4 regions of the Tumebacillus lipolyticus genome follow, and region 1 is predicted to be linked to each of the others. Evidence: riboswitches for the same ligand, from Rfam matches in the RefSeq annotation. Region 1 holds a riboswitch; each other region holds the start of a gene.
The links. Region 1 has a riboswitch for S-adenosylmethionine ahead of metH (methionine synthase). Riboswitches for the same ligand answer to the same signal wherever they lie in the genome.
Positions count from the first base shown of each region.

Region 2: linked by a shared signal. The riboswitch ahead of ACFSOY_RS03420 (aspartate kinase) and the one ahead of metH (methionine synthase) in region 1 are both predicted to bind S-adenosylmethionine.
Region 3: linked by a shared signal. The riboswitch ahead of ACFSOY_RS16960 (2,3-diketo-5-methylthiopentyl-1-phosphate enolase) and the one ahead of metH (methionine synthase) in region 1 are both predicted to bind S-adenosylmethionine.
Region 4: linked by a shared signal. The riboswitch ahead of ACFSOY_RS05015 (methionine ABC transporter ATP-binding protein) and the one ahead of metH (methionine synthase) in region 1 are both predicted to bind S-adenosylmethionine.

Region 1 covers NZ_JBHUIO010000002.1:1,138,033-1,145,247, reverse strand. The annotation lists gene metH (methionine synthase) at 1-2,689, opposite strand, end outside; SAM riboswitch class I at 2,777-2,878, opposite strand; gene yunB (sporulation protein YunB) at 2,985-3,755, shown strand; gene ACFSOY_RS04415 (HD domain-containing protein) at 3,876-4,523, shown strand; gene ACFSOY_RS04410 (NifU family protein) at 4,716-4,949, shown strand; gene trxA (thioredoxin) at 4,978-5,307, shown strand; gene ACFSOY_RS04400 (glutamate-1-semialdehyde 2,1-aminomutase) at 5,424-6,719, opposite strand; gene selA (L-seryl-tRNA(Sec) selenium transferase) at 6,877-7,215, shown strand, end outside.
Region 2 covers NZ_JBHUIO010000002.1:890,843-898,057, reverse strand. The annotation lists gene uvrC (excinuclease ABC subunit UvrC) at 1-1,311, shown strand, start outside; lysine riboswitch at 1,362-1,554, shown strand; gene ACFSOY_RS03425 (aspartate kinase) at 1,679-2,932, shown strand; SAM riboswitch class I at 3,002-3,120, shown strand; gene ACFSOY_RS03420 (aspartate kinase) at 3,224-3,988, shown strand; gene metX (homoserine O-acetyltransferase MetX) at 3,994-4,977, shown strand; gene ACFSOY_RS03410 (homoserine dehydrogenase) at 4,994-6,340, shown strand; gene ACFSOY_RS03405 (succinate dehydrogenase cytochrome b558 subunit) at 6,638-7,215, shown strand, end outside.
Region 3 covers NZ_JBHUIO010000011.1:142,108-149,322, reverse strand. The annotation lists gene ACFSOY_RS16980 (hypothetical protein) at 18-269, shown strand; gene ACFSOY_RS16975 (heavy metal translocating P-type ATPase) at 224-2,413, shown strand; gene ACFSOY_RS16970 (PCYCGC motif-containing (lipo)protein) at 2,447-3,043, shown strand; gene ACFSOY_RS16965 (pyridoxal phosphate-dependent aminotransferase) at 3,214-4,380, shown strand; SAM riboswitch class I at 4,462-4,574, shown strand; gene ACFSOY_RS16960 (2,3-diketo-5-methylthiopentyl-1-phosphate enolase) at 4,661-5,893, shown strand; gene ACFSOY_RS16955 (2-hydroxy-3-keto-5-methylthiopentenyl-1-phosphate phosphatase) at 5,932-6,612, shown strand; gene mtnB (methylthioribulose 1-phosphate dehydratase) at 6,609-7,215, shown strand, end outside.
Region 4 covers NZ_JBHUIO010000002.1:1,368,550-1,375,764, reverse strand. The annotation lists tRNA gene ACFSOY_RS05035 (tRNA-Met) at 9-84, shown strand; tRNA gene ACFSOY_RS05030 (tRNA-Gly) at 186-260, shown strand; gene ACFSOY_RS05025 (hypothetical protein) at 424-1,161, shown strand; gene ACFSOY_RS05020 (YhcN/YlaJ family sporulation lipoprotein) at 1,310-2,251, opposite strand; SAM riboswitch class I at 2,490-2,605, shown strand; gene ACFSOY_RS05015 (methionine ABC transporter ATP-binding protein) at 2,726-3,757, shown strand; gene ACFSOY_RS05010 (methionine ABC transporter permease) at 3,757-4,434, shown strand; gene ACFSOY_RS05005 (MetQ/NlpA family ABC transporter substrate-binding protein) at 4,463-5,296, shown strand; gene ACFSOY_RS05000 (DUF4097 family beta strand repeat-containing protein) at 5,411-6,424, shown strand; gene ACFSOY_RS04995 (TVP38/TMEM64 family protein) at 6,485-7,117, shown strand; gene ACFSOY_RS04990 (MDR family MFS transporter) at 7,139-7,215, opposite strand, start outside.

The sequences.
Region 1 (7,215 bases):
TCGGATAGTCGCGCAACACGTGGCGCTCAAAGTCTGGTGCGGGAAGCACCGGTCCTACATGCTGGATCGAGGAGCGCACCTCCTTCGTGAGCGGCTCGCTCGACACTTCCGGTTCGGCCGTCGTCAAGCTCTGCGCATCCTGCGCTTCCAATTGCTTCTGGGCCAACAGTTCGCGCTCTTCCGGCTTGGTCAGGCGGTTGGCCAGGTCGAGCCCGTCCATCGCGTCTTTCGCATAGAGCACAAGCCCGCGGTACTCCGGCATGATGCGGTTGGACGTAAACTTCCGGGTCAGCGCAGCGCCCCCGACGAGCAGGGGGACGTCGATGCCTGCTGCTCGCAGGTCCTGGGCGGTGATCACCATCTGTTGGGCCGACTTGACGAGCAGACCGGAGAGGCCGATCGCATCGGGACGCTCTTCGCGACAAGCTTTGATCAGCTGATCGGGCGGAACTTTGATGCCGAGGTTGACCACTTCAAATCCGTTGTTGGACAGGATGATCTCGACCAGGTTTTTCCCGATGTCGTGCACATCGCCTTTGACGGTGGCGAGCAGAATCTTTCCTTTTCGCGAACCGTCTTGCTTCTCCATAAACGGTTCGAGGAACGCGACGGCCGCTTTCATCACCTCGGCGCTCTGCAGGACTTCGGCGACGATCAGCTCGTTCAGGTTGAACAGCCGACCTACCTCTTCCATCCCCGTCATCAGCGGCCCGTTGATGATGTCGAGCGGCGCATAGGTGGCGAGCGCCGCTTCGAGGTCTGGGATCAGCCCCTCTTTGCTCCCCTCCACCACGTAGTTGGCCAGCCGCTCTTCAAGCGTCATCGTGGAGACGGCGACGGTCGTCGTCACCTTTTTCTCGCGGTAGAACGCGGTGAAGCGGGCCAATTTCTCATCGTCGATCTGGAAGAGCAACTCCTCAGACATCTTGCGCTCTTCTTCCGGGATCGAGGCGTAGCGCTCCAGCTTCTCGGAGTTGACGATCGCATAGTCGAGCCCCGCCTTGGTGCAGTGATAGAGGAACACCGCGTTCAGCACTTCGCGGCCGGCGCCCGGCAAGCCGAAAGAAACGTTGGAGACCCCGAGGATCGTCTGACATTCGGGCAGCGCTTCTTTGATCAGGCGAATGCCCTCGATCGTCTCGGGGGCGGACCCGATGTACTGCTCATCGCCAGTGCCGCAGGGGAAGACCAGCGGGTCGAAGATCAGATCTTGAGGATTCATTCCGTATTTGCCGACCAGCAGATCGTAGGAGCGCTTGGCCACTTCCAGCTTGCGTTCGCGAGTGACCGCCATGCCCTGCTCGTCGATCGTGCCGACGACCACAGCGGCGCCATAGCGCTTGATCAACGGAACGACCTCGGCAAACTTCTCTTCGCCATCCTCTAGGTTGATCGAGTTGAGGATCGCTTTGCCTTGCACATGTTTGAGCGCCAGATCGAAGACGGTCGGATCGGTCGAGTCGATCATCAGCGGCGTCTTGATCTTTTTGGTTACGAAGTTGAGGAACGACTCCATGTCCTGATGCTCGTCTCTGTCCGGGTCCTGCAGACAGACGTCGATCACGTGAGCACCTTTCTTCACCTGGGCGCGGGCAACCTCGGACGCTTCCTCATATTTGCCTTCGACGATCAGGTTGCGAAACTTGCGCGAGCCGAGCACGTTGGTTCGCTCGCCGACGATCAGCGGACGGTTGTCCGGCTCGACAAACACCGTCTCGATGCCGGAGACGGCAGGCGCGTGCGACTGTTGCGCGGTGCGCGGGGTCACGGTGCTCAACTCTTCGTGAAGCGCGCGGATGTGGGCGGGCGTGGTGCCACAACAGCCCCCGGCGATGTTCAGCCAGCCCTTTTCCGCAAAGCCGCGCAGCTTTTTGGCCAACCCTTGCGGCGTCTCATGGTAGTGACCGTCCTCGTCGGGCAGCCCGGCGTTCGGATAGCAGGAGACGGCACACTGGGCGAGCTCCGACAGGGAGCGCAGATGATCGCGCATAAACTCCGGTCCGGTCGCGCAGTTCAGGCCGATCGAGATCGGGCGCAGGTGCTCCAAGGAGATGTAGAACGATTCGATGTTCTGCCCGGCGAGCGTCGTGCCCATCGGCTCGATCGTGCCGGAGATCATCACCGGAAGTTCCTGCCCGAGCTCCTCGAAGGCGCGGCGCACGCCGATGCTGGCCGCCTTGACGTTCAGCGTGTCCTGGATCGTCTCCAAGAGCAGCACGTCTGCGCCCGCCTCCACCAGCGCTCGCGCCTGTTGATAATAGGTCGCGACCAACTCGTCGAACGTGACCCCTCCGGTCACCGACAGCGACTTGGTCGTCGGACCGATCGCGCCGGCCACATAGCGCGGCCATTCTGGTGTCGAGTAGTTGGCGACCGCCGCTCTGGCGAGTCGAACAGCCTCGCGGTTGATCTCGTCCGTCTTGGCGGCGAGATCGTATTCGGCCAGCACGAGCGAGGTAGCGCCGAACGTGTTGGTCTCGATGATGTCGGCGCCCGCTTCTAAGTATGCTTCATGAATTTTCTGAATCACATCGGGACGCGTCAGGACGAGATTCTCGTTGCACCCGTCTAATTCGTCGCCGCCAAAGTCGTCGGGGGTCAAGTTTTCCTGCTGTAGCATCGTTCCCATCGCTCCATCGAGGATGAGGATCTTGCGGGTGAGTTGGGTCTGTATCGGCACTGAGCTCATACTGGTGGTTCCTCCTCTGATTCGGGCATAAAAAAACCTCTTCTCGGCTGCCAAGAAGAGGGTAGTGTACGTTTTCCTACGAGTCCTCTCTTATCTGCCAAAGCGAATTGCTTTGCTGGAATTAGCACCTGATCAAAAAGGTTGCCGAGGCTTCACAGGGCCAGTTCCCTCCGCCTCTCTGGATAAGAGTTCCTTATGTTGTTGGACTGATACTATCACCTTTGAAAGGGATGTGTCAATGGATTGTTTGATGATCGTCCGCATAGAGATGAGTACGAGGAGAGGAGGAAGCGGGATGGCGATGAAGATCAGAGGTGCGAAGAAGCGACTCAACTGGCGCTTGATCCTGTTCTCCCTGCTCGTCCTGTTCGTGTTCTTCATCTTGCAGAGCATCTATTTTGTGGAGCACAACCTGCGTCCCACCTTTATCAAAGTGGCGGAGGAGAACTCGCGGCACATCGCGACAGAGGCGATCAACAACTCGATCGTCGAGCGGATCTCCGAGGAGACGAACTACAGCAAGCTGATCGATTTGAAGACGAATAGCGGCGGCAAGGTGACGGCCGGATACTTTAATATGGTCGAAGCGTCGCGCATTCAAAACGAAGTGACGAAAAGCATTCAGGGCGTCTTGCAGAACCTGCAGGAGAAAAAGATGTACATCCCGGTCGGGCAGGCGGTCGGCTCGCCCTTTCTGTCCCAGTTTGGCCCAGACATCCCGGTGACGATCGAGCCGGTCGGCAACGTCAAGTCGGAGATCGGATGGGAGACGAAGGAGGAGGGGATCAACCAGACGGTGCACATCCTCTATCTTGATATCGATGTCCATACGTCGGTGATCGTCCCGTTTGCGACCACCCCGTCAGAAGTGCGGACGAAAGTGCCGATCGCCTATCTCTTTTTGGTCGGCGATGTGCCGCAGATGGTGTTTAACGCCAAAGGGGAGACGGTCGGTTCCACCACGTCGAGCCAGCAGATGCCGCTGCCGTCGATCACCCTGCCCAAGCTGAAAGATGAGGAGGGGGAAGGAGACAAGGACGCGGAGGCGAGCGGGGAGGGGGAATGACCGCTGTCGTTCTTCGGCGGCAGTGAATGTTGCACCCTGCACAAAAACTGGTAAACTGGTAGCGGAGAGCGCTCGCGATCGGAGACGAAATCACAGCAGACGCACGCAGGAGGAAGAGCGATGAAGCAAAGAGAGATCATCTTAGCAGCCGAGCGGTATGTGCAGGAAGAATTGGGGCAGGATAGCTCAGGTCATGATTACTGGCATATCTATCGAGTGTGGCAGACGGCCAAAAAAATTGGCGAAGCGGAGGGTGCCGACCTTTTGGTCGTCGAGTTGGCGGCGCTCCTGCACGACATCGCCGATGAGAAGCTGAACGAGAGCGAAGCGGTCGGATTGGCCAAGGTGCGGGGATGGCTGGCGCGACAGGGCGCAGACGAAGCGGTGATCGAGCACGTGATGGAGATCATCTCGACGATGTCGTTCAAAGGGGGCGACCGTTCAGGCATGCGCACGCTGGAAGGTGCGGTCGTGCAGGATGCGGATCGTCTCGATGCGCTCGGGGCGGTCGGAATCGCCCGCACGTTCGCCTATTCGGGGGCAAAGGGACAGCTGGCGCACGATCCGCATCTGAAGCCGCGCACCGCCATGACCCGCGAGGAGTACCGCAAGGGCAAGTCGACCGCGATCAACCATTTTTATGAAAAGCTGCTCAAGCTCAAAGAGCTGATGAACACGCCGTATGCCAAGCGGATGGCGGAGGGGCGACATCAGGTGATGGAAGCTTTCTTGGAACAATTTTATGAGGAATGGGAAGGAAAACGGTGAACAATCGCGTTCGGTGCGAATAGAATAGAAAAAGAGATGTAACACAGGTCACATACAATCCTTCCCACGTTTTCTATACTAGGGTAAAATAAAAACAAGGTGCGGCGCATCGAATGAGCGGTATTTCTTCCGCCTATACTAGTTGCGTATGCACAGAATGACAATTGGAAGAACGAAATGGAGGCATTCACGATGGAAGATCTTCGCACACGCGTTCAAGAAGCACTCGACAAGATTCGCCCAGGTCTGCAAGCGGACGGCGGCGATGCTGAACTGGTTGAAGTAGACGGTGAGACTGGCATCGCGCAAATCCGCATGACTGGCGCTTGCGGCGGTTGCCCGATGAGCACGATGACCCTGAAGATGGGCATCGAGCGCACGATCCGCGCATCTGTTCCTGAGATCAGAGAAGTAGTCGCAGTATAATTTCCTTTTTGTACGGAGGTATGAACCCATGGCATCTGAAGCAATCTTGACGATCACCGATGCAAACTTTGAACAGTCGATCAAGGATTCGGAAACTCCGATCCTCGTCGATTTCTGGGCAACTTGGTGTGGCCCGTGCCGCATGCTCGCTCCCGTTCTCGAAGATGTTGCTTCCGAGACGGCTGGCAAGCTGGCGATCGGCAAGCTGAACATCGACGAAAACCAAGTGACCACGCAGAAGTTCGGCGTGATGTCCATCCCGACCATGCTCGTGTTCCAAAAGGGCGAGGTTGTGAAGACGATCGTGGGCTACAAGTCCAAAAACGATCTGCTGAGTGAACTGTCCGGCGTTCTGTAAGCGAGAACTGATGAAGGCACCCCCGAGGCGGTGCCTTCTTTTTGATCGAATTGCATCTGACACGAAAAAGCACCGCTGACAGATCGGGAAGATCTCGGCAGCGGTGCTTTTGACGTCTACAGTTTGGAAAAAGCGCGGTCGGCAGCGACCAGCGTGAAGGCGATGTCCTCCGGCGTATGCGCTGTGGAGACAAACCAAGCTTCATACTTGGAGGGTGCAAGCAGAATTCCCTCGTCGAGCAACAGGTGGAAAAAGCGGGCGAACTTCTCACCGTCTGCCGCTTGCGCATCCTCATAATTTGTCACCGGCTGCTCGGTGAAGTACAGGGCGAACGCGCCGCCGATGCGATTGAGCGTCACCTTGTGCCCATATTTGCGCGCCGATTGCAGCAGACCCTCGGCGAGCAATCGGCCCAGATCGCCCATCCGCTCATAGGTGCCCGGCTTTTGCAGCTCTTCGAGGCAGGCGATCCCTGCGGCGATCGAGGCTGGGTTGCCCGCCATCGTGCCCGCTTGGTAAGCAGGGCCGAGCGGTGCGACCTGCTCCATGATGTCGACGCGGCCGCCGTATGCGCCGATCGGCAAACCGCCGCCGATGATCTTGCCGAGCGCCGTCATGTCGGGTGTCACTCCGAGCAGATTTTGTGCGCCGCCATATTGGAAGCGGAAGGCGGTGATCACCTCATCGTAGACGACCAGCACGCCATGTTTGTGCGCGAGATCGTTGATCCCTTTCAGGAATCCAGACTCGGGTGCGACGATGCCGAAGTTGCCGACGATCGGCTCGACCAAGACGGCAGCCGTCTGATCGCCCCACTTTTCCAGCGCCGCTTCAAAAGCTGACAGGTCGTTGAACGGCACGGTGATCATATCGTCTGCGATCGACTGGGGGATGCCCGCCGAATCGGGGATGCCGAGCGTCGAAGGCCCAGAGCCTGCTGCGACGAGCACGAGGTCAGAATGGCCGTGGTAACAGCCGGCAAACTTCATGATCTTCGTGCGGCCCGTATACGCGCGGGCGACGCGGATGCAGGTCATCACCGCTTCCGTTCCCGAGTTGACGAAGCGAACTTTCTCAAGCGATGGAATCGCCGCTTGGAGCATCGTCGCCAGCTCAATCTCCAGCTTGGTCGGCGTTCCGTACAGAACACCGTTGTGAGCGGCGCAAGAGATCGCTTCTGCCACGTGTTTGTTGCCATGTCCGTGAATCAGCGGACCGTAGGCGGCCAGATAGTCGATGTAGCGGTTGCCGTCCACATCGTACAGGTAGGCGCCTTCGCCGCGCTCCATAAACACAGGCGCACCGCCGCCGACCGCTTTGTAGGAGCGAGAGGGCGAGTTGACGCCGCCGACGATCACCTGTTGCGCTTCTTCATAGTAACGTTCCGATGTGGAACGATCATGTGTAGTCACCTAGAATCTCCACCTTTCTTTTACCATTTCCTATCGTACCAAAAAAATCAGGAGCCGTCATACCTGATTGGCAGGTGGGGGATGCGCTGTTTTGCGTTTTAAAACCTGTCAGGATCAGGTAAGATGGTAGCATGGAACTGAGATGGGGAGGGGCGTTATGCGAATCGAAAAGAGCGAAGCGGAGCGATTGCGCCGTCTGCCAGCCGTTCATCTGTTGCTTTCCCACCCGCTGTGCAAGCAGCTGGCCGACCGGCGTGGGCACAAGCTGGTGTCGAGCGCTTGCGGCGATGTGATCGCCGAGGTGCGGGCCAAGATCCTGCAAGGGGATCAGGCGGTGGAGGCAGACCTCGATCTGTTGGCAGACCGCGTGGCCGAGCGAGTGAATCGGCAGTTCGATCTGAACTACCGGGCGGTGATCAACGCGACGGGCGTCGTGCTGCACACCAACTTGGGGCGGGCTCCGCTCGCCGAGGCTGCGATCGAGGCGATCGAGGCG
Region 2 (7,215 bases), 250 kb from region 1:
AAGGTCTGTCTGTACTATCATATCAACCAGTGCGTCGCTCCTTGTGAATTTCCGGTCGAACAGGAAACGTATGCGAGCATGATCAAAGAGATCAGCAAGTTCCTGAACGGCGGACACGAAGAGATCAAGAAGAGCCTGCAGGAGAAGATGATGCAGGAAGCAGAAGCGCTGAACTTTGAGCGCGCCAAAGAGCTGCGCGACCAGATCGGTCAGATCGATCGGGTGATGCAAAAGCAAAAGATGGATCTGCACGACAACGTGGATCGCGACATCTTCAGCTATCATTCGGATAAAGAATACATGTGTGTGCAAGTGTTCTACATGCGCCAGGGCAAGCTGATCGAGCGGGACAGCGAGATCTTCCACTTTCACGGCGAGGAGATGGAAGACTTTCTCTCCTATGTCGCGCAGTTTTACATCGACAACCACGACCTTCCAGATGAGATCTTGCTGCCGCGCGAAGGGGAAGGCACTGAGCTGATCGGACAGTGGCTGACCTCGGTCAAAGTGCGCTATCCGCAGCGCGGACCGAAAAAGCAGCTGGTCGATCTGGCGAACGAAAACGCGAGGATCGCGCTGGAAGAGCGCTTCAAGCTGATGGATCGCGATCAGAGCCGCACCGTCAAAGCGATCGAAGAGCTGGGCGACCTGCTGCTGATCAAGCCGCCGCGACGAATCGAGGCGTTTGACAACTCGAACATTCAAGGGGCAGATGCGGTGGCGGCGATGATCGTGTTTGATGACGGCCGCCCGAACAAGAAAGAATACCGCAAATACAAGATCAAGACGGTCGTCGGGCCGGATGATTACGCTTCGATGCAAGAGGTGGTGCGCCGCCGCTATACCCGCCTGCTCAAAGAGAACGCTCGCCTGCCCGATCTGGTCGTCATCGACGGTGGGAAAGGTCACATCAACGCGGCGCTTGAAGTGCTGGAAGATGAGCTCGGTCTCAACATCCCGGTCTGTGGGCTGGCCAAGGATGAGAAGCACCGCACGTCGCAGCTGTTCTTAGGCGACGATCCGACTCCGGTGCAGATCGACCGCACGTCGCAGGCGTTCTACCTGCTGACGAGGGTGCAGGAAGAGGTGCATCGGTTTGCGATCACCTTCCATCGGCAGCAGCATGGGAAGAATGCGATCCGCTCTTTGCTCGACGACATTCCGGGCGTCGGTGAAAAGCGTCGCAAGCAGCTGCTGAAGCACTTTGGCTCGCTGCCGGCGATCAAAGCGGCGAGCGTCGAAGAGTTTCGCAAAATCGGCATCGGCGACAAACTGGCCAAGGACATCCTCGCCTATCTTGCACAAGTGTAAGCGGTATGATAAAATCAACGGCAGTTAAATAGTACGACCTCATCTCTTGCGAGGTGAGTAGAGGCGCGATGAATCATCAGTACGGCGGGGAGAGTCCGAGCAGCTCTTAGAACCGTTGGGGAAAGGGATCATCGCCGAAGTCTGGGCAGCTTCCGGAGCGTCCACGGCTGGGTCTGCATCGAACAGGTGCAGGACTGTCACACCGAGACGACCCCCGTCTCGGTGTGGAGAACTATCTCACATTTGGGGAGAGAGGGATTACCACGACTATGCACAGCCATAGAAGCTGACCCTTCTATGGCTGTTTTTTGATTTCGTGACCCTCCGTCCCGATGGTGACAGATATGCAGATGGGAGTGGAGAAACTGTGGCATTGATCGTACAAAAATTTGGTGGCTCCTCCGTTGCCAACCCGGAGCGGATCAAGCGTGTCGCCAACCGTGTCGCGAAGACTGTGGCAGCGGGTCATCAGGTGGTGGTCGTCGTCTCCGCGATGGGTGACACGACAGATGATCTGATCGAGCTTGCGGAGCAACTGACCGAACGTCCGTCCGCTCGGGAGATGGACATGCTGCTCAGCACAGGCGAGCAGATTTCGATCGCGCTGCTGGCGCTGGCCGTTCAGGCGCTCGGTGTGGACAGCATCTCGCTGACGGGAGGCATGGCGGGGATCCTCACCGAGCCGATCGCGGGGAAGGCGCGGATCACCGACATCGTGCCGAGGCGCATCCTGAGCGAGTTGGCCGTAGATCGGGTGGTGATCGTCGCAGGCTTTCAAGGGATCAGCGAGATCGGTGACATCACGACGCTCGGACGGGGTGGTTCTGATACGACGGCGGTGGCGCTGGCAGCTTCCTTAAAGGCGGACCTCTGTGAGATCTATACGGATGTCGAGGGCGTCTACACCACCGATCCGCGCGTGGTGAAAGCGGCGCAGAAGCTGGACCGCATCTCCTACGACGAAATGCTCGAACTGGCCAACCTGGGAGCGGGCGTGTTGCATCCCCGGGCGGTGGAGTTTGCAAAACAGCATGGAGTGCCGCTGATGGTGCGCTCCAGTTTCCATGAAAAGACAGGCACGCTTGTGGAGGAGGAAGCACAGATGGAACAAGGAAGGATCGTCCGTGGGATCGCCCACGATCTCAATGTGGTAAAAGTCTCGCTGATCGGTGTGAAAAGTCGCAAGGGCAACCTGTACAGAATCTTCCAAGCGCTGGCAGAAGCGTCTGTCAACGTCGACATCATCGTCACCTCGGTCGTGCAGGACGGAGTGTCTGACATCTCGTTTACGATCGAGCATGGCGATCTGTCGGTGGCGCTTCCCGTGTTGGAGTCGCTGTTGCCCGAGTTTGGCGATCCGCTCATCGAACGAGAAGAAGAGCTGGCAAAAGTTTCGATCGTCGGTGCGGGGATGATCTCCAATCCAGGGGTGGCCGCCCAGATGTTTGGCGCGTTGGCAGAGGCGGAGATCGAGATCAAGATGGTTTCCACTTCGGAGATCAAAGTTTCCTGTGTCGTCGAAAAGAGCAGCGCGCTGGAAGCGGTGCGGGTTTTGCACACCTCTTTCGGCCTCGATGGGGCGGTGGAAGCGGTCGTCTCCGGCGTAAACGAGCTCGAATAACTGGAATTGACAGCCTTTTCGATGCATAGTAAGATAGAAACAACTTCATATTGATTGCAACTTACGAATCTCTTATCGAGAGCGGCGGAGGGACTGGCCCTATGAAGCCCGGCAACCTCGCCTGCATTTACTGAGCAGGCGAAGAGGTGCTAAATCCAGCAGACCATCACAGGTCTGGAAGATAAGAGGTGTGGAACCATTTATGGGACCCCCTCTTCTACATGAAGCGGGGGTTTTTGATTTGTCTCTTCAAATCGATGCCCCTGACAGACGAAACGGAGTGAACACAGGGTGGCATTGATCGTACAGAAATTTGGAGGCACCTCGCTCGCAGACCCTGAGCGCATCAGACGTGCAGCATCGCGCGTACAAAAGGCGGTGCAACAGGGCAATCAGGTGGTGGTCGTCGTCTCGGCGATGGGGCATACCACCGATCGGTTGCTCGCACAGGCGGAAGAGCTATGCGAGCGACCGTCTGCACGCGAACTCGACATGTTGTTGGTCACAGGAGAACAGGTGGCAGCCTCGCTGTTTGCCATCGCGCTGCAAGCGCACGACGTGCCGAGCGTCTCGCTGACAGGCGCGCTCGCAGGCATTCGCACAGAGGCGGATCATGGCAATGCGCAGATCTGCAAGATCGATCCGGCCCGAATCCATGCCGAATTGCAACAGGGCAAGGTAGCGATCGTCACCGGTTTTCAAGGGGTGACCGAGCAAGGCGATCCGACGACGCTAGGTCGGGGCGGCTCCGACACTTCGGCGGTGGCGCTGGCAGCCGCGCTCGGAGCAGAGCTCTGTGAGATCTGTACAGATGTGGACGGCGTGTACACCGCCGACCCGCGAGAGGTGCCGAGCGCGCAGAAGATCGAATTTCTCACCTATGACGAGATGATGGAGATGGCGGTGCTCGGCGCAGTCGTCCTTCATCCTCGGGCAGTGGAAACAGCAAAGCTTCATCGCGTTCCGGTGATCGTTCGCTCCTCCTTTCATGATGGGCATGGCACGCAGATCGGCATGGAGCCAAAGCGGCTGCAAAGCGTGTCTGAAGGAGTGTGAAGGTCATGGGGGGCTGTCAGACGTTTCGACTTGACCGATTCGCCCTTGAGGGCGGTGAACAGCTGCGCGATGTGAAGATCGCCTTTGAGACGTATGGGGAGTTAAATGCGCGAGGGGACAACGCGATTCTCGTCTGCCATGCGCTGACCGGCGACGCGCAGGCTGGCGTTTGGTGGGGATCGTTGATCGGGCCAGGCAAAACGCTGGACACAGATCGATATTATGTGATCTGCTCCAACGTGCTCGGCGGGTGCGCCGGCTCGACAGGACCGAGGTCGTGCGACCCGTTTCCGCTGATCACGATCCGAGACATGGTGCATGCGCAGAGGCGGCTGGTGGAAAGCATCGGCGTCACGAGCTTGCATGCGGTGATCGGCGGCTCGATGGGAGGTTTGCAGGCGATCGAGTGGGCGGTGACCTTTCCCTCGTTCGTCAAGCGCTGCATCCCGATCGCAACCTCCTGTCAGCTCTCTGCGCTCGCCATCGCTTACAACCATGTGATGCGAACGGCGATCAAGAGCGATGGGGTGAGCGGGCTTGCGCTCGCGCGGAAGATTGGCATGATCACCTACCGTTCTTTTGACCTCTTTCAAGAGCGTTTTGGCAGAGCGTCAAAACGGCCAGAAGCGCCGCTTGCGGAGCGGGTCTTTCAGATCGAAAGCTATCTTGAGCACATGGGTCAGAAGCTGATCGGACGCTTTGATGCGAACAGCTACCTCTGCCTGCTGAAAGCGATGGATCTGCACGATGTCGGACGCGACCGTGGGGGGATCGAAGCGGCGCTCGATCGGATCGAATCGGATGTGCTATGGATTGGGATCAACACAGACCACCTCTACCCGGCACAGGAGCAGCGCGACTGGGCAAACCGCATCGCGGAGCGCGGAAAGCGAGTGATCTACCGGGAGATCGAATCACCGTTCGGCCACGACGCCTTTTTGATCGAAGGCGAGCAGATGAGCAGATTTGTTGGAGAATTTTTATCATGATGGAGGAGTGGAGAAGATGGGAAAAAAGCAAGTTCGAGTAGGGCTGTTAGGATTGGGCACCGTCGGCGGTGGCGTGTACAAAACCCTGTTGAAAAACAGAGAGACGATCCTCACCCGCACCGGCTGTGAAGTGGAAGTGGTCAACATTCTGGTGCGCGATCGGGAGAAGGAGCGCGGGTTTGACGTGGATGCGAAACGGCTGACCCTTGAGCCGGAGAACTTGCTCAAGGATGAGACGATAGACATTTATATTGAAGTGATCGGCGGCATTCATCCGACCAAGGAAATCATCGAACAGGCGCTGCGGAGCAAGCGGCATGTCATCACAGCCAACAAAGAGCTGATGGCCAAACACGGTGCTGATCTGCTCCGATTGGCTCAAGAAAATGAAGTCCATCTGCTGTTCGAAGCGAGCGTCGCGGGCGGCATTCCGGTGATACATATGCTGCAGGGATATCTGACAGCCAACCGCGTGCACGAGATCTGCGGCATCTTGAACGGCACGAGCAACTACATCTTGTCGGAGATGAGCAAGACGGGCAAAAGCTTCTCCGAGGTGCTCGCCGAAGCGCAGGCGCTCGGATATGCGGAAGCGGACCCCACCTCCGATGTGGAAGGGTTTGACGCAGCCTACAAGCTGGCGATCCTGACCAACCTCGCCTATGACGCGTGCGTGGACATCGCGACGATCGATCGCCAGGGCATCTCCCAGCTGACAGGTGCCGATCTGGCGCTCGCCGAGCGCATGGGATATGCGATCAAGCTGATCGGCAACGCCAAGGAGCAGGCAGGAGCGCTTCAGCTCTCCGTTCGTCCGCACCTGTTGCCCGACGCGCATCCGCTGGCTCGCGTAAACGATGTGTTCAACGCGGTCACGCTGCGAGCAGACGTTGTGGGCGACCTGACGCTGATCGGTCGCGGCGCTGGCGAATTTCCGACCGCGAGCGCGGTGATCGAGGATCTGACTGCGCTGCTTACGCAGCGTGAAAACATCCGTCGCCCGAACTGGGAGCGCGCGATGAATCACCGATGTACCGAGCAGGATGCGGGCGCGTTCTATCTCGCCTGGTCTGCCTCCCAGGAGCAGGAACGGCCGCTCTGCGAAGCGCTGGTCGGAGAGGTGAAGCGAGCGGGCGGGCATGTCGCGCGCTACGAATCGCTGGCAGATGCGGAGCGATTGCATCAAGCTTGGCTTATCGGGGGCGTTACAGAAGCGCAGGTGAACAGATTGGTGGAAAATGTATCGCAGATCGCCGCTGAGCATCTGTCGGCGCTGGTTTTGCACGTTGATGGTGAAATTGAACCGGGTGTAGAATGGGAGTCAGAAGCTTCGGGTTACGAAAAAAGCGCCCGCTATGCGTAAAAGCCGGTCGGATCGTGCAACGTAATTCTGTAGGAAAGATCAAGTGGGTCAAAACTTGTCGTCCTTGACAGTTTCTTGACATTACTTCTATCGAAACAGTACAATTTAGGTTGCATTGATTCGGCCGCCCGAGCCCCTCCGGGTATTGGACGGGACGGTCAAAGGAAAAAAGGGGGGCACCGTATCGCATCGGATGGGGAGTTAGGAGAGAAGGGCATGCGGAAAGCTGCGCATGTCGCAACAGAAAAAACGTCGTGAGACCTGTTATCACAGGGATTCTTGGAAGGAGGATCGAACGTGGCCAACAAGCAAGTTAGCCGAGAGTTTTTGTTTCGCCGGATGCACTCGTTACTCGGTGTCATCCCGGTCACTTTGTTCTTGTTTTTCCACCTGTTCACCAACTCGTTTGCAACCCGCGGAGAGGAAGCGTTTAATGACAAGGTAGCAACCATTTCTGGTATGCCCTTTTTGCCGTTTATTGAATTCGTTTTCATCTTCCTGCCGCTGTTGTATCATGGCATCTACGGTATGTACGTAGCGTACACGTCCGGTTACAACGCATCGAGATACTCGTGGGGACGCAACGTGATGTTCGCCCTGCAGCGCATCACCGGCGTGTTCACCTTTATCTTTATCATCTATCACCTTTGGACGACTCGCTTTTCTGGCGATACTCCGTCTTTTGATATGGTCGTACAGATCGTCACCAGCCCGTTTGGCTACTGGTTTATGATCATCGGTACCGTCTCTGCTGTGTTCCATCTGGCAAACGGCCTGTGGGGATTCTTCATCCACTGGGGCCTCACCGTCGGCCCGCGCGCACAACGCGTTTCCGCGTATGTGATGATGGGGCTGTTCGTCGTGTTGTCTGCAGT
Region 3 (7,215 bases), on a different contig from region 1:
GAAGCATGAACACAATCATGAGCACGATCATGAACACGATCACGGGCATGAACACGGGCATGAACACGGGTATGAACACGGGTATGAACACGGGCACGATCATGCACATGGTGGTTCATGCTGTGCGCCGGAGCGAGGGAGCGACCAGACTGCGGGAGCTAGCAGCTGCTGCTCTACAGGCGACACCTGCTGTTCAGACTCATCTGCGTTTGAGGAGCTCACCTTGCTTCCCGATGGGGCAGAGCGGCGAGAGTCCTCTGCAGATCTAAGAGCGGGTGAAGCGCGCTCCGTCTTTCAGGTGGACGGCATGGACTGCGGCGAGTGCGCGCGCACCGTACAGCGGGTGATGGGCAAGCTGGATGGGGTGCGCGAAGTGCAAGTCAGCTTCAGCACGACCAAGATGGTAGTTGTTCACAACGCATCGCTCGAATCGATTCAAAAGACGGTAAGAGATGTGGGGTATCGGGCGACCGTCCTGCAGACTACGCTTGAGCAGCCTGACGTTCCGGTGCAGGGCGAGGGCACGAGCGCCAAGCCCGCTTTTTGGGAAACATACAAGCGAACTGTGCTGACCGCCATCTCCGGCCTGTTTCTAGGAGCAGGTCTGATCGTCGAATTTGGCGGCTGGAATGAGACGACCTCGATCGTCCTCTACCTGATCGCCATCCTCTCCGGAGGCTTTTATGCGGCACGAGCTGGATTTTACGCGTTAAAATCCTTCACGCTCGACATGAATTTCCTGATGACCGTCGCCGCGATCGGTGCGGCTGCGATCGGCGAATGGTCGGAGGGAGCGACCGTCGTCTTCCTCTTCTCGGTCGGCAACTGGTTGCAAGCGAACACGATGGAGCGCACGCGCCGCTCGATCCGCTCGCTGATCGGCTTTGCCCCGAAAGAGGCGCTGGTGAGACGAGATGGGTCGGAGCGGGTGATCGCCGTCGATGATCTGCAGATCGGGGATCTGATCATCGTCCGCCCCGGTGAGCGCATTCCGATGGACGGGCGTGTGGAAGCGGGCGCTTCCACCGTCAACCAAGCGCCGGTCACCGGCGAGTCGATCCCTGTATTGAAGCAGCTAGGCGATGAAGTGTTTGCCGGAACGCTCAACGAGACGGGCGGGCTGGAAGTGATTGTGACCAAAAAAGTTGAAGATTCCACACTAAACCGCATGATATACTTGGTGGAAGAGGCGCAAGACCAAAAAGCGCCTTCGCAACAGTTTGTCGACCGCTTCGCCGCCTACTACACGCCGATCGTCGTGCTGCTTGCCGTGCTGATCGCGATCTTTCCGCCGATGTTCACCGGAGATCCTTATGGCGACTGGATCTACCGCGCGCTGGCGCTGCTCGTCATCGCCTGCCCATGCGCGCTCGTCATCTCCACGCCGGTCTCCATCGTCGCAGCCATCGGCAATGCGGCGAAGCGAGGCGTGCTGATCAAAGGCGGTTCGTTCCTTGAGAAGATGGGACAGATTCGGGCGATCGCGTTCGACAAGACCGGAACGCTGACCAAAGGCAAGCCGGTGGTCGTCTTTCTCGAACCGCTCGACAGCTTTGGCGACGAGCGGCTGCTGACGGTGGCCGCCTCGATCGAAGCGCGCTCCGAACATCCGCTAGCTCGTGCGATCACAAGCTACGGAGAACAAAAAGGCATCCGCGCGCTGCCGGTGCAAAACTTCCAAGCGCACGCTGGCAAAGGGGCGGAAGCTCGCATCGACAACATCCTCTATCGCATCGGCAAGCCCTCATGGTTTGAGTCGCTCGGCTACTCGGGGATCGACAGGCTGAAGACGATCCTGTCGGTTCAGCACGACCAGGGGCGCACCGTGATGCTGATCGGGGACGAGCAAAACGTCGTCGGGCTGATCGCAGTTGCGGACACGGTCCGCGAGGAGAGCGAAGCGACGATCAAAAGTTTACGCCGCGCTGGCATCGCACATGCGGTGATGCTGACGGGGGATCATGCCCGCATCGCCAAAGCGATCGCGCAAGAAGTGGGCATCAACGAATACCACGGAGATCAGCTTCCCGAGCAAAAATTGGAGCGCATCTCCGAACTGAAACAGCGTCATCGACTTGTCGCGATGGTCGGTGATGGCATCAACGACTCACCCGCGCTAGCAGCGTCAGACATCGGAATCGCGATGGGGGGAGCAGGGACGGATATTGCGCTGGAGACAGCAGACATCGTCTTGATGTCGGATGACATCGGGAAATTGCCGTTCACCGTTCGGCTCAGCCGCATTGCGCTGCGCATCATCAAACAAAACATCTGGTTTTCCTTGCTTGTCAAGCTCGCTTTCTTACTGCTGACCATCGCAGGTCTTTCCAACCTTTGGATGGCCGTGTTTGCAGATACAGGAGCGGCGCTGCTCGTCATCTTGAACGGCATGAGATTGATCAGAGTTCGATAAAGGATTCCCACAAAGCAGGAGGAAGCAGTGACGATGAAAAAGTTGACCAAGATCATGGTTGCCAGCCTGTTGACCCTCACGGTCGCGACAGGCTGTGGTACAACGGAGAAGACCGCGCAGAACGATGAGCATGCAGGGCATGATCATCCTGCGACGAACAACGGCGGAAGCGGCAGCACCGGACACCCTGCCGGTGCACAAGCAGAAGCGTACAAAACGCTGAAAGTTGGCGAGTCTGTCAAGCTGACGACGATCGGCGACCTGCAGGAGGCGACGGCAAACAAGACGAGCCTCCCCGCTTTCCTGATGAACAAAAACGCCAAAATGAAAGACTCGTATAAAGCGGCTGTCGAAAATGTGGACATCCTGCAATACATCCCCTGCTACTGCGGATGCGGCGAGCACGCAGGGCATATGAGCAACGCGGAGTGCTTCGTTCGCGATGTGCGCCCAGATGGCGTGGTGGTCTGGGACGACCACGGCACCCGTTGCGACACCTGCATGAACATCGCGCTGAAAGCGGCGGAGATGAAAGAAGAGGGCAAAACGGTCAAAGAGATTCGCACCTACATCGATGAAAAATACAAAAAAGGCTATGCGAAACCTACCCCCACGCCGATGCCTTCCTAATGGCGAAAAGAGGCTGTTGACCTGTTCAACAGCCTCTTTTTGCGCGCATATCTGAGCGAAGCGCACAGAACTGTCAGGTTGCTCGCTCATTTTTTGACTTGTCTTTCGATTTCAACTCGTCGTATAGTATGTAGCGAGCGATTTATTTTTTCAGAAAGGGGTATTCACCCATGAACATACAATCGGCCGACCGCCTGCGCGGACTGCCCACCCAATTTTTTTCGACGATGGTCGCAAAGGTTAACGCCTCCATCGCCCAAGGTCACGATGTGATCAACCTCGGTCAAGGCAATCCAGATCTGCCGACGCCTGCGCACATCGTGGAGTCGTTGCGACAGGAAGTGCTCGATCCGATCACCCATCGCTATCCGCCGTTCTCCGGCCTCTTTGAGCTGAAGCAGGCGATCGCCGACTGGTACAAGGCGGAGCATGATGTCGACCTCGATCCGGCGACCGAGGTGGCGATCCTCTTCGGCGGGAAGACAGGGCTCGTCGAGATCTCCCAATGCTTGCTCAATCGAGGAGATGTCTGCTTGGTGCCCGACCCGGGCTATCCAGACTACTGGTCGGGTGTGGCGCTCTCCGGCGCTGAGATGGTGATGATGCCGCTGCTGCGCGACAACTCGTTTCTGCCCGACTACAGCCAGATTCCGGCGGACAAGCTGGCCCAAGCGAAGTTGATGTTCCTCAACTATCCGAACAATCCGACCTCTGCTGTTGCGCCGCGCGCCTTTTACGAGGACACGGTGCGGTTTGCTGAGCAGAACAACATCGTGGTCGCCTCCGATTTCGCCTATGGCGCTATCGGGTTTGATGGAGAGAAGCCGGTGTCCTTCCTGCAAACGCCAGGCGCAAAAGAGGTGGGCGTCGAGTTTTACACCCTCTCCAAAACGTACAACATGGCGGGCTGGCGCGTGGGCTTTGCGCTGGGCAACCAAGAGGTGATCCGCCTGATCAACCTGATCCAAGATCATTACTACGTCTCGTTGCCAGCGTTCATCCAACGCGCGTCGGTCACCGCGCTCAGCTCTTCGCAGGAGTGCGTGCGCGAGCTGGCAGCGACGTACCAGCGCCGCCGCGACGTGTTTGTCGGCGGGTTGCGCGAGGCGGGGTGGGACGTCTTGACCCCGCGTGGCTCCTTCTTCACTTGGGTGCCCGTGCCCAAAGGGTTCAAATCGGTCGATTTTGCCAACACGCTGCTCGAACAGGCGCATGTGATGGTAGCACCTGGGGTCGGGTTTGGCCCGAGCGGCGAAGGATATGTGCGCGTCGGCCTGCTGACAGATGAGGCGCGATTGCAGGAAGCGGTCGATCGGATGTGCAGGATTTCCCTCTGATCAATTTTTCGCAAAAGTCATTGACACCGCCCGTCGTTAGCTGTAATATCGTCTACAGAACTTTTCACACATATATGACAACTCTTATCCAGAGCAGGCGGAGGGACTGGCCCTACGATGCCCGGCAACCGGTTTTCATCAGCGTATGATCACACGGTGCTAATTCCTACAGGAAGAATCCTGAAAGATAAGAGGCTGAAGATCAATTTCTGCGCCTCTTTCTTTACATGGAAAGAGGCTTTTTATATTGGAAAAACACCGATAGAGGAGGATGTGCCTCGTGAACGCACCTGAGTTCGTCCACGTCACCTATCTGGCTCACGGCAAGCCAGGCACAGATTGGCAGAAAAAAGCGCAAGGGATCGCGGTCGGCCTGACGGTCGGCTCGTGGACCGACCTTCCGGAAGCGCGCAAAGAGTCGATGCAAAAGCATCTCGGCCATGTCGTGGCGGCAGAGGAGATCGGGGGAGGGGCGGATGGTCAAAGCGCAGCGCTGCTGACCATCGCCTATCCGACGATCAACTTCACGCCAGATGTCCCGGCGCTGCTCACCTCCGTGTTCGGCAAGCTGTCGATGGACGGTCAGATCAGGCTCCTCGACCTGCAGCTGCCCGAACGGTTTCGCCAGCAGTTTCCCGGTCCGAAATATGGGATCGACGGAATTCGCCAACAGCTTGGCGTGCAGGATCGCCCGCTGTTGATGAGCATCTTCAAGTCGGTGATCGGCTATGACATCGATGCGCTGGCAGAAGCGTTCTACCAACAGGCGCTCGGCGGCGTCGACTTGGTGAAGGATGATGAGATCTTTTTTGACGAGACGTACGCTCCGTTTGAACAGCGGATCGAAGCGTGTCGGAAAGCGGTAGAGCGGGCGAGCGAACAGACCGGAAAGCACACGCTCTACGCGGCCAACCTGACCGGGCCGGTCACCGAGATTTTTGACAAGGCGAAGCGGGCGGTGGACGCAGGCGCCAGCGCGCTCCTGCTCAACGTGCTGACCTACGGGTATGACGTGCTGCATCGATTGGCTGCCGATCGGGCGATCACAGTCCCGATCATGGCGCATCCGGCGCTTGCAGGTGCGATGTACCCTTCCGCACAGTACGGGATTGCAGCTCCGGTGTTGCTCGGCAAGCTGATGCGGGCGGCAGGAGCAGATTTTGTGCTCTACCCTTCCGCCTACGGTTCGGTCGCGCTCGAACGAGCGGAGACGCTGAAGATCGCCTCCGCCTTGCGCGAAGAGCAGAGCGGCGTGCATCGGTCATTTCCCGTTCCGTCAGCTGGCATCCACCCGGGGTTGGTGCCGTTCTTGTACGAAGACCTCGGCAACGACCAGATCATCAACGCCGGCGGCGGCATTCACGGACATCCGCAAGGGGCGGCAGCAGGTGGACGCGCTTTTGGGGCGGCGATCGAAGCGGTGGTAGCCGGGCGAACGCTGACCGAGGCGGCAGAGACATCGGAGGAATTGCGCACCGCGCTTACACTGTGGGGCAACCCGAGCACTCGATAGATTCAGAGCGAAATTGAAAGCGAAGGAGTCAGACTATCATGAGCAAATCGATCGCGATCTTCTGTGATTTTGACGGCACGATCACCGAGCGGGACATGATCATCACGATCATGGAGCAGTTCGGCGCGCCCGGTTGGGAGGCGATAAAGGATCAAATTCTTGGACAAGAGGTTACGATCCAAAGCGGCGTCGGACAACTGTTCGCCGGCATCTCCTCCGACAAGCGGGAGGAGATCGCAAGCTACGCGGCAGAAGTTGCGGCGATTCGCCCAGGGTTTCCTGAATTCCTCACCTTTTGCCAAGAGCGGAACATCGACTTTTGGGTGACGAGCGGCGGCATCGACTTTTTCGTCCTGCCCCTGCTCGCTCCCTATCAGATCGAGAACCCGATCTACTGCAACGGAAGCAGTTTTGCGGGCGAGAACATCGAGATCCTCTGGCCGCACAGCTGTGATGAGCAGTGCGAAAACGGCTGTGGGATGTGCAAGCCGTCCGTGCTGCGCAAGTTTCCAGACGAGCGGACGTTCAAAGTGGTGATCGGCGACTCCATCACCGATCTGCAGGCGGCCAAGCAGGCAGACTTCGTGTTGGCCCGCGCGCTGCTCTTGCAGAAATGTCAGGAGCTCGACCTGCCGCATGCGGAGTTTGCAACTTTTTACGATTGCATCAGCGCCTTGCAAGACTTGATCGACAAACTGAAGGAGGAGGTTCTGTCATGAGCCAAACATTTTTTCAAGAAGATCGTTTCCGCATCGCGGAACAGTTGGTGAACGTGTCGAGAAACTTTGCGGAAAAAGGCTGGTTCCCAGCGACCAGCGGCAACCTGTCTGTCAAGCTGAATCAAGATCCTTTGATGTTTGGCGTGACCGCCAGCGGCCGTGACAAAGAGAGCCTGACCATCCACGACATCCTGTTTGTCGACGGGGACTCCAAGGCGCTCGAACCGACTTCGCTCAAGCCGTCTGCCGAGACGCTGGTACACGCCGAAGTGTACAAGAAGATCGGGGCGGGGGCAGGCGCGGTGTTGCACGTGCACACGATCTACAACAACCTGATCTCCGAGGTGTATGCGGAGCAAGGCTCGGTGACCATCACCGACATGGAGCTGATCAAAGGGCTGAACATCTGGGAAGAGGGCGCGACGATCGAGGTGCCGATCGTTGAGAATTTTGCCGATATTCCGAAACTGGCAGCCGAGATCGGCAAGCGCCTCGACCCGCGCGTGCCGGGCGTCCTGATCCGCAAGCATGGCATCTACGCTTGGGGCGAAGATGTGGCGGCAGCGAAGCGCCACGTCCAAGCTTTCGAGTTTATGTTCCAAT
Region 4 (7,215 bases), 230 kb from region 1:
ATTGTCGTCGCGGGGTGGAGCAGTTGGCAGCTCGTCGGGCTCATAACCCGAAGGTCGCAGGTTCGAGTCCTGTCCCCGCAACCATTTAATTATGTGTCGCAACGTTGGACGCGGTGTATTGCAAAAAGGTAGTCCAACTAAGGGCGCGACGTCCTGTCGCAACGTTGGACGCATACATCCTGTATGCGGAAGTGGCTCAGGGGTAGAGCATCGCCTTGCCAAGGCGAGGGTCGCGGGTTCGAATCCCGTCTTCCGCTCCAATCGTCTTTTTGAACTCGATTCCTAGAATCGAGTTTTTTTATTTTCTACGGCTCATCCACTAGGACGCCACCGAGCGAGGCGAGATTGCTATCATTACCAACGTAGTTTGATCTCCGTGATCACATACTAGTTACGACTCTTTGTCAAAAGGGAGGAGATCAAATGGACGTTGTGATGAAGCCAGAACTGCGCACAATCGGTGGCGAGACAACGAGCATCTATTTCAACGGTGAGTGGGCAGGAGACCTGTATCTCATCTACAGGGAAGGTGACAGCATGACTGGCACGATTCAGATCGACACCCGCCGTGTGGATGAGGAGCAGCTGGAGCACGTCACCGACGAAGTGCGCACCTACATCCATCATCTCGGCTCCGCACTGAATGTCCAAGATAGCTCAGTCGTGATGATGTATGGGGATATTTCATCGATCGTGGAGATGGAGCCGATCGACATCGCAGATGAGGAAAATGCAGATCTGTTGTTAGACGAGGAAGACATTTACGAAGCGGAAGGCTTCGAAGAAGACTTCCAGATCACAGCAGCCGAAGAAGCTGACTTGCTCTACGATGATGATCAGGGATACATCATCGATGGTGCGCTTGCTGATGAGGAGCCTTTTCACCTGTCTGTCGTCTTTCAAGATGGCGAGCACACAAAATATCAGCTGCACGATGAAGAGCATCGCACGTATGGACTCGTCTCAGTTGACGAGATCGGCAGCAATGTGTCGGGGAGAGTCGACCTGTGGAGCGATATGGATGAGGATGAGACGACAGATGTTGCGCGATGCTTGGCGCGAGAGTTTTCGGAGACAGATGCGGAATGCATCTCCTTTACGATGAACTATCAAGATGAGCATGTCGGCGACTTTCAGCTGGAACGCCGTGATCTGATGTAGCCTTGTAGCTTTCCCGATATCGATCAAACCCTTTAACCTCTGCTCGTCGAGCAGAGGTTTTTCTGAGCAAAGGCAGCGGAAATGAAAAACGGCAAAGGCAAAGAAAAACCTCGTCCGCAGACGAGGTTCATCACTCTGATCATGCTTGCTAGCGCGTCACGTTGGTGACACCAGGTGCGGTGCCGCCTGTCGTTGGACCAGGAGTGCCCGGAGTGCCAGCGGTGCCGACTCCAGTTCCTCCGGTGGTGGGGAACATACGACGCAACATATCGCCAAGATCGCCAAGTCCACGGATCGGATGACCTGAGACTGTATCGCGAACAAACGCGTCCATCCGGTTATACAGCCCTGGGTTTGCCGACACGTAGACGGTCGTGATCGACGGGTTCGCCTGCTTGACAGCGGCGACGACACGCTGTTTCACATCGTTGGAAACATCAGACTGAGCCGGTGCGGTGTACGTGCCTGCCCGATTCAGATTCCGCGTCCCATCAGTCGCTCCCATGATGTTTGTCCCATAGTTGCTCGGAGTGGTAGGCGTTTGGGGCGTCAAGCCGCTCAATCCGATGTTGCGCCCATCGCCGTACGGTGTCACAGTGCCGCCGCGGATGTTGCGGTTCACGTCGTGCATCGTTTGATCGCGAGCTGCCATCGGCGGCATGTCACGGGTGAGCGTGCCGGCGCGGTTGCCGTCACCGCGCAAAGCGGTGCCTTGGTTGATACCGACATAGGCAACGTTGCCCGCAACCAGCACGTGAGCAGTGCGGATGCCAGGGATCGATTCCACCCGCGCTTTCAACGACTGGTCGGTGCGCATATTGCGGAAGGCAGCATCCTGTCGAGTGCGAGCATCATTGGTCAACACGTTCGGGCCTCGATCCGGCCCGATGTTGTCTCTGACCCCCAGGCGGTCTTGGTCATATGGGGTGTTGCGAACGCCGATTCTGTTGTTGTCCATAATACGGCCACCACGGTCCGTACTATAGCTGCCGACTCGATCTTTCACGTTCGGAGCAGCATTTGGCGTACAAGCAGCGAGCAGGGATGACGAGAGCAAAAGTACACCTGCGAGGGCAGTAAACTTTTTCAATGTGTCAGCCTCCTCAGCACGTCAGATTGGCGGAGATGTGATCAACCCGCGATTCTATTGTCACCGATCGATCTCCGCTCTACACGAAGCAAAGATTGGTGCAGGCAAAGGAAACTACCAAATGTGCAATACTTTTTCTCATAGGGTTGTTGACACCAGAAGAAACAACGTGCTATACTCCAATTCATAGTCCAGCACTAAACCAAGAATCCCGATCTGATAACTTAATACTTTCGTGCTTTCATCAAGAGAGGTGGAGGGTCTGGCCCTGTGAAACCCGGCAACCGTCAGTTCGTGTGGCAACGAGCTGAAATGGTGCCAATTCCTGCGAAACGTTGTTTCGGCAGATGAAAGATGCAAGAGTTGATCGCCTTGTGTCCTTCGTTTGCGGAAGGGCATTTTTTTATGACGTTTTTTATGACGTTTTTTATGAAAATGGTAAGAATTCTACGAAGACAGGAGGAGAGCGAGACCATGATCAAGTTGCAAAATCTTCGCAAGGACTACGTTGTAAACAAGAAAGCGGTCACCGCTCTCAAACGAATCGATATCACGATCGAACAGGGTGAAATATTTGGAGTGATCGGCCACAGCGGTGCGGGCAAATCCACTTTGATCCGCTGTATCAACCTGCTTGAACGCCCCACGCAAGGCTCTGTGATCATCGACGGAGTCGATCTGACCACGCTGAGCAAACGCGAGCTGCAAAAGGCGCGCCAAGACATCGGCATGATCTTCCAACATTTTAATCTGATCTCTTCGAGCACGATCTTTGAAAACGTAGCGTTTCCCCTTCGACTCGCCAAAAAGTCAAAAGCGGAAGTGGACAGCAGAGTGAATGAACTGCTGAAACTGGTCGGACTTTCCGAACATGCGAAAAAGTATCCGAGCCAGCTTTCAGGCGGGCAGAAGCAGCGCGTCGGGATTGCCAGAGCGCTGGCGAACGATCCAAAAGTTTTGCTCTGCGATGAAGCGACATCAGCGCTCGATCCGATGACGACGCAGTCGATCTTGCGCCTGCTGGCAGACATCAACCGGAAGACGGGCATCACCATCATCTTGATCACACACGAAATGCAGGTCATCCAGGAGATCTGTGATCGGGTGGCTGTCATCGACAATGGGGAGATCGTCGAAGCGGGCAAGGTGGCAGAAGTGTTTCTGCGGCCGCAACAGGAAATTACCCAAGAGTTTGTCGCGCAGGTCAGCCGCTTTGAATGGTCGGATGGGCTGCTCCGCCAAAATTTCTCTTCGCAAGCGACCGGAAAGGAGACGCGATGTATCGTGCGGGTGACGTTTCTGGGCGAAGTGACCTTCCAGCCGATCATGTTTGAGGTGTTACAGCGAGAGTCGGTCGCATTTAACATCCTGCATGGCACGATCTCGCGAATGAAAGATACCCCGTACGGACAGCTGGAGCTGGAGCTGAGCGGCATCAGGGCGGATGTTGACCGAGCTGTAGCGACGATGCAGGCGCGAGGGCTCGACGTGGAGGTGATCGGGTGATGGAGGCGCTATTGATCGAGCTGTTCCCCAATGTGGTATGGCCGGAGATCTGGAAAACGCTGCTCGAAACGCTGTACATGGTCGGGATCGCCACGCTGTTTACCGCGCTGATCGGTCTCCCGCTCGGAGTCTTGGTCTACCTGACCGCCCCAGGCCAGCTCCTGCACAATCGATTTGCCTATCAAGTGCTGTCTACGGTGATCAACGTTTTTCGTTCGATACCCTTTATCATCTTGCTGATCTTGATCATTCCGTTTACCAAACTGCTGGTCGGCACATCGATCGGCGTGTCAGCTGCGATTCCGCCGCTGGTGATCGGCACCGCCCCCTTTTTCGCGCGGCTTGTCGAAACTTCTCTGCGTGAAGTGGATCGGGGTGTGATCGAGATGGCCCAGTCGATGGGCGCTTCGACCTTGCAGATCATCACCCGGGTGTTGATCCCGGAAGCTCGACCGGGCATTCTCGCAGGCCTGACGATCACCTTGGTCACGCTGGTCGGCTACTCGGCGATGTCAGGCGCGATCGGCGGTGGAGGTCTCGGCGACCTCGCGCTTCGCTACGGCTATCAGCGCTTCCAAAACGATGTGACGATCGTCGCCACGATCATCATGATCCTGTTAGTTCAAGTGTTTCAGCTGTTCGGTGACAAGCTTGTCGCCTACTTCAGACGAAAATAAAACCCAATCCAGAAAGGATGATTCAATCATGAAAAAATTGTTGCTCGGCGCGATGACCCTCCTGCTCACCGCCTCTCTGATCGGATGCGGCACAGACAACGCGAAAGAAGATGGCACATCTGGTGCGAAAGATGGTTCGAAAGTGGTCACCTTAAAAGTGGGCGCGTCACCTGTGCCGCACGAAGAAATTCTCAAGCAAGTTGCACCGAAGCTGGAACAGGAAGGCGTCAAGCTGGAGATCGTTCCGTTCACCGACTATGTGCAGCCCAACCTGCAGCTTGGCGAAGGCCAGCTGGATGCGAACTTTTTCCAGCACATCCCCTACCTAGAGGATTTCGCGAAAAAGCACAATCTGGATCTGACTCATATTGCCAGCGTGCACATCGAGCCGATGGGCGCCTACTCGCAGAAATATAAAAAAGTGGAAGAGCTTCCGAAAGGCGCACAGATCGCCATCCCGAACGATGTGACGCAAGTTGGCCGCGTCTTGGCATTGCTTGAGAAAAACGGTTTGATCAAGCTGAAAGAGGGCGTCGGCATCGCTGGCACGATCAAAGATATCGTGGAAAACAAGCAAGAGTACCAATTTAAAGAGTTGGAAGCTGCGATGCTGCCGCGCGTGCTGCCAGAGGTTGACCTTGCGGTGATCAACACCAACTATGCGCTGGAGGCGAAGCTGGTACCGACGAAAGACGCGCTGTTCCTCGAAGACAAAGACTCTCCGTATGCGAACGTACTCGCCGTTCGCACCGCAGATAAGGACAAAGAGGCGCTGCAAAAATTGGTCAAGGCGCTCAACTCTGACGATCTGAAAAAGTTTATCGAGCAAAACTATAAAGGCGCTATCGTTCCCGCATTCTAAGCGGACAGAAAACTTCTGCAGGTGGATGAAGACTCGGTCTATAGACCGAGTCTTTTTGTTACGAGATTATGGTACGATCTAGTCAACAAGCCACAGATGAGGGGGATTTTACCAATGTTTAGTTTCCTGCTCGGCTCCAGAGCAAAATTTGAAGGTTCGCAAGAGGTCACCCGTTCACTCGAAGGGGATGCGCACAAGGCGCGCGTAAAAGTCCACAACGGGCGCATTCGGATCAAGCAAGCGGAACAGGAGACGGTACGAGCTCTCGTCCGCGTGGTCGTCAAAGGAGAACTGGCAGAGGATATTCGCGACATGTCAGATGTGGAACGCTTCTGGACATTGGAGCAGCGAGGCGATACGATACTCTTTGAACAGCTTGAATGCACACAGCTGTTTTCCGGATCGTCGATCAGCGTGAGCGTTGATCTGATCTTGCCGAGAAGCGTCTGCAAGGTTGAGCTGATCAGCCATAACGGTTCGATCGAGGCGCAGGATATTGTCGGTGCGCTCGATGCCCATACGCATAACGGGTCGGTCGATATCTCGCATGTGAAAAGCGAGAACGGGTCGGTCAAAGTGCGCTCGCATCATGGTTCCTTGCAGCTGAAGGGGATCAAAGCGGATCGTTTGACGGCGGAGACGGCAAACGGAAGCATTGAGCTGGAGACGGTGGTCGCACATGTAGAATTGGACACTCGCCATGGAAGCGTGGATGCTAGACATGTGGATGGGCGGTTGCACCTGCTCTCCCGCAACGGCTCCTTGCGGGTGGAAAATGTGACGGGCAACCTGAAGGCGGAGACGCACAATGGCAAGATCGTGGTTGAAAATTGTCAGCAGAACGCCATCCTGCATACGCACAACGGCTCCGTTCGCGTGAAAAATAAGTGTGACGTCGCTGGCGACTGGCGTGTGATGACGCATAACGGAAGCATCGAACTGTTGCTGCCTCAGAACGTCGATGCGACATTTCGATTGAAGACATCGGCAGGGAAGGTGACCGGCGATCTGCTGCAGATTCAATCGAGAGGAATCGTCAACAACTTTTCGATAAAAAATGGCGAGGGTAAGCATCTGATCGATGTGGAAACGCATCGCGGCAGCATCGAAGTGAGCGGAATGAAGTAGCAGCGCTTCCCGCTGTCGGTCGCAAGGTGCTTGTCGATGGTGACAGGAGATGGCCTTTTCTTGAATAGATCGATTGCAAAAAAACTGATCGCGCTCTGCGGATATTTGCTGCTGATCCTGTTGCTCGTATGGAAGCAAGATATCCTGCTGGATGCGATGGACAAAGGGGCGGACATGCCTTGGCTGGTCTTCGGACTGGCCATTCTGTTCGCTTTGGTACCTGTGTTTCCATATGGGCTGATCGGCGCTGTCACCGGAGCGATCTATGGGCCTGTCGTCGGCGGGCTGATCGTTTGGAGCGCCTCGACGACAGCCGCACTGATCATGTTTTTCTTCGCGCGAAGGCTGTTTGCAGAGCAGATGAGCGGCTATCTACAACGCCATCAACAAATCGAACGGCTGACCAAGCTGTTTGAGCGCAACTCCTTTTTGGCGATTCTGTTCGCTCGGTTGATTCCGATCATTCCGGCTGCGGTGGTCAACATCTATTCGGGGCTGGTGCGAACCCCGCTTTGGATCTTTCTGACGGCGACGGCGCTGGGGAAATTGCCGACGATGATCGTTTTTGCGACGGTGGGTGATCAGGCGTTAACCTCTTGGCGCAACCTGTTGGTCGTCGTCGCCATCTATGCGATCTTTCTTGCTTTAGTCTATCTGATCTACCGCAACGCACAAAAAAAGTTGAGTCGATAGCGACTCAACTTTTTTGTATGATCAGCTCGTCTGTGCGGCAGTCTGCACCGAGGGCTTTTTCCCAAGCGCTCGACCGAGCAGAAAGTAATGGGCGAACG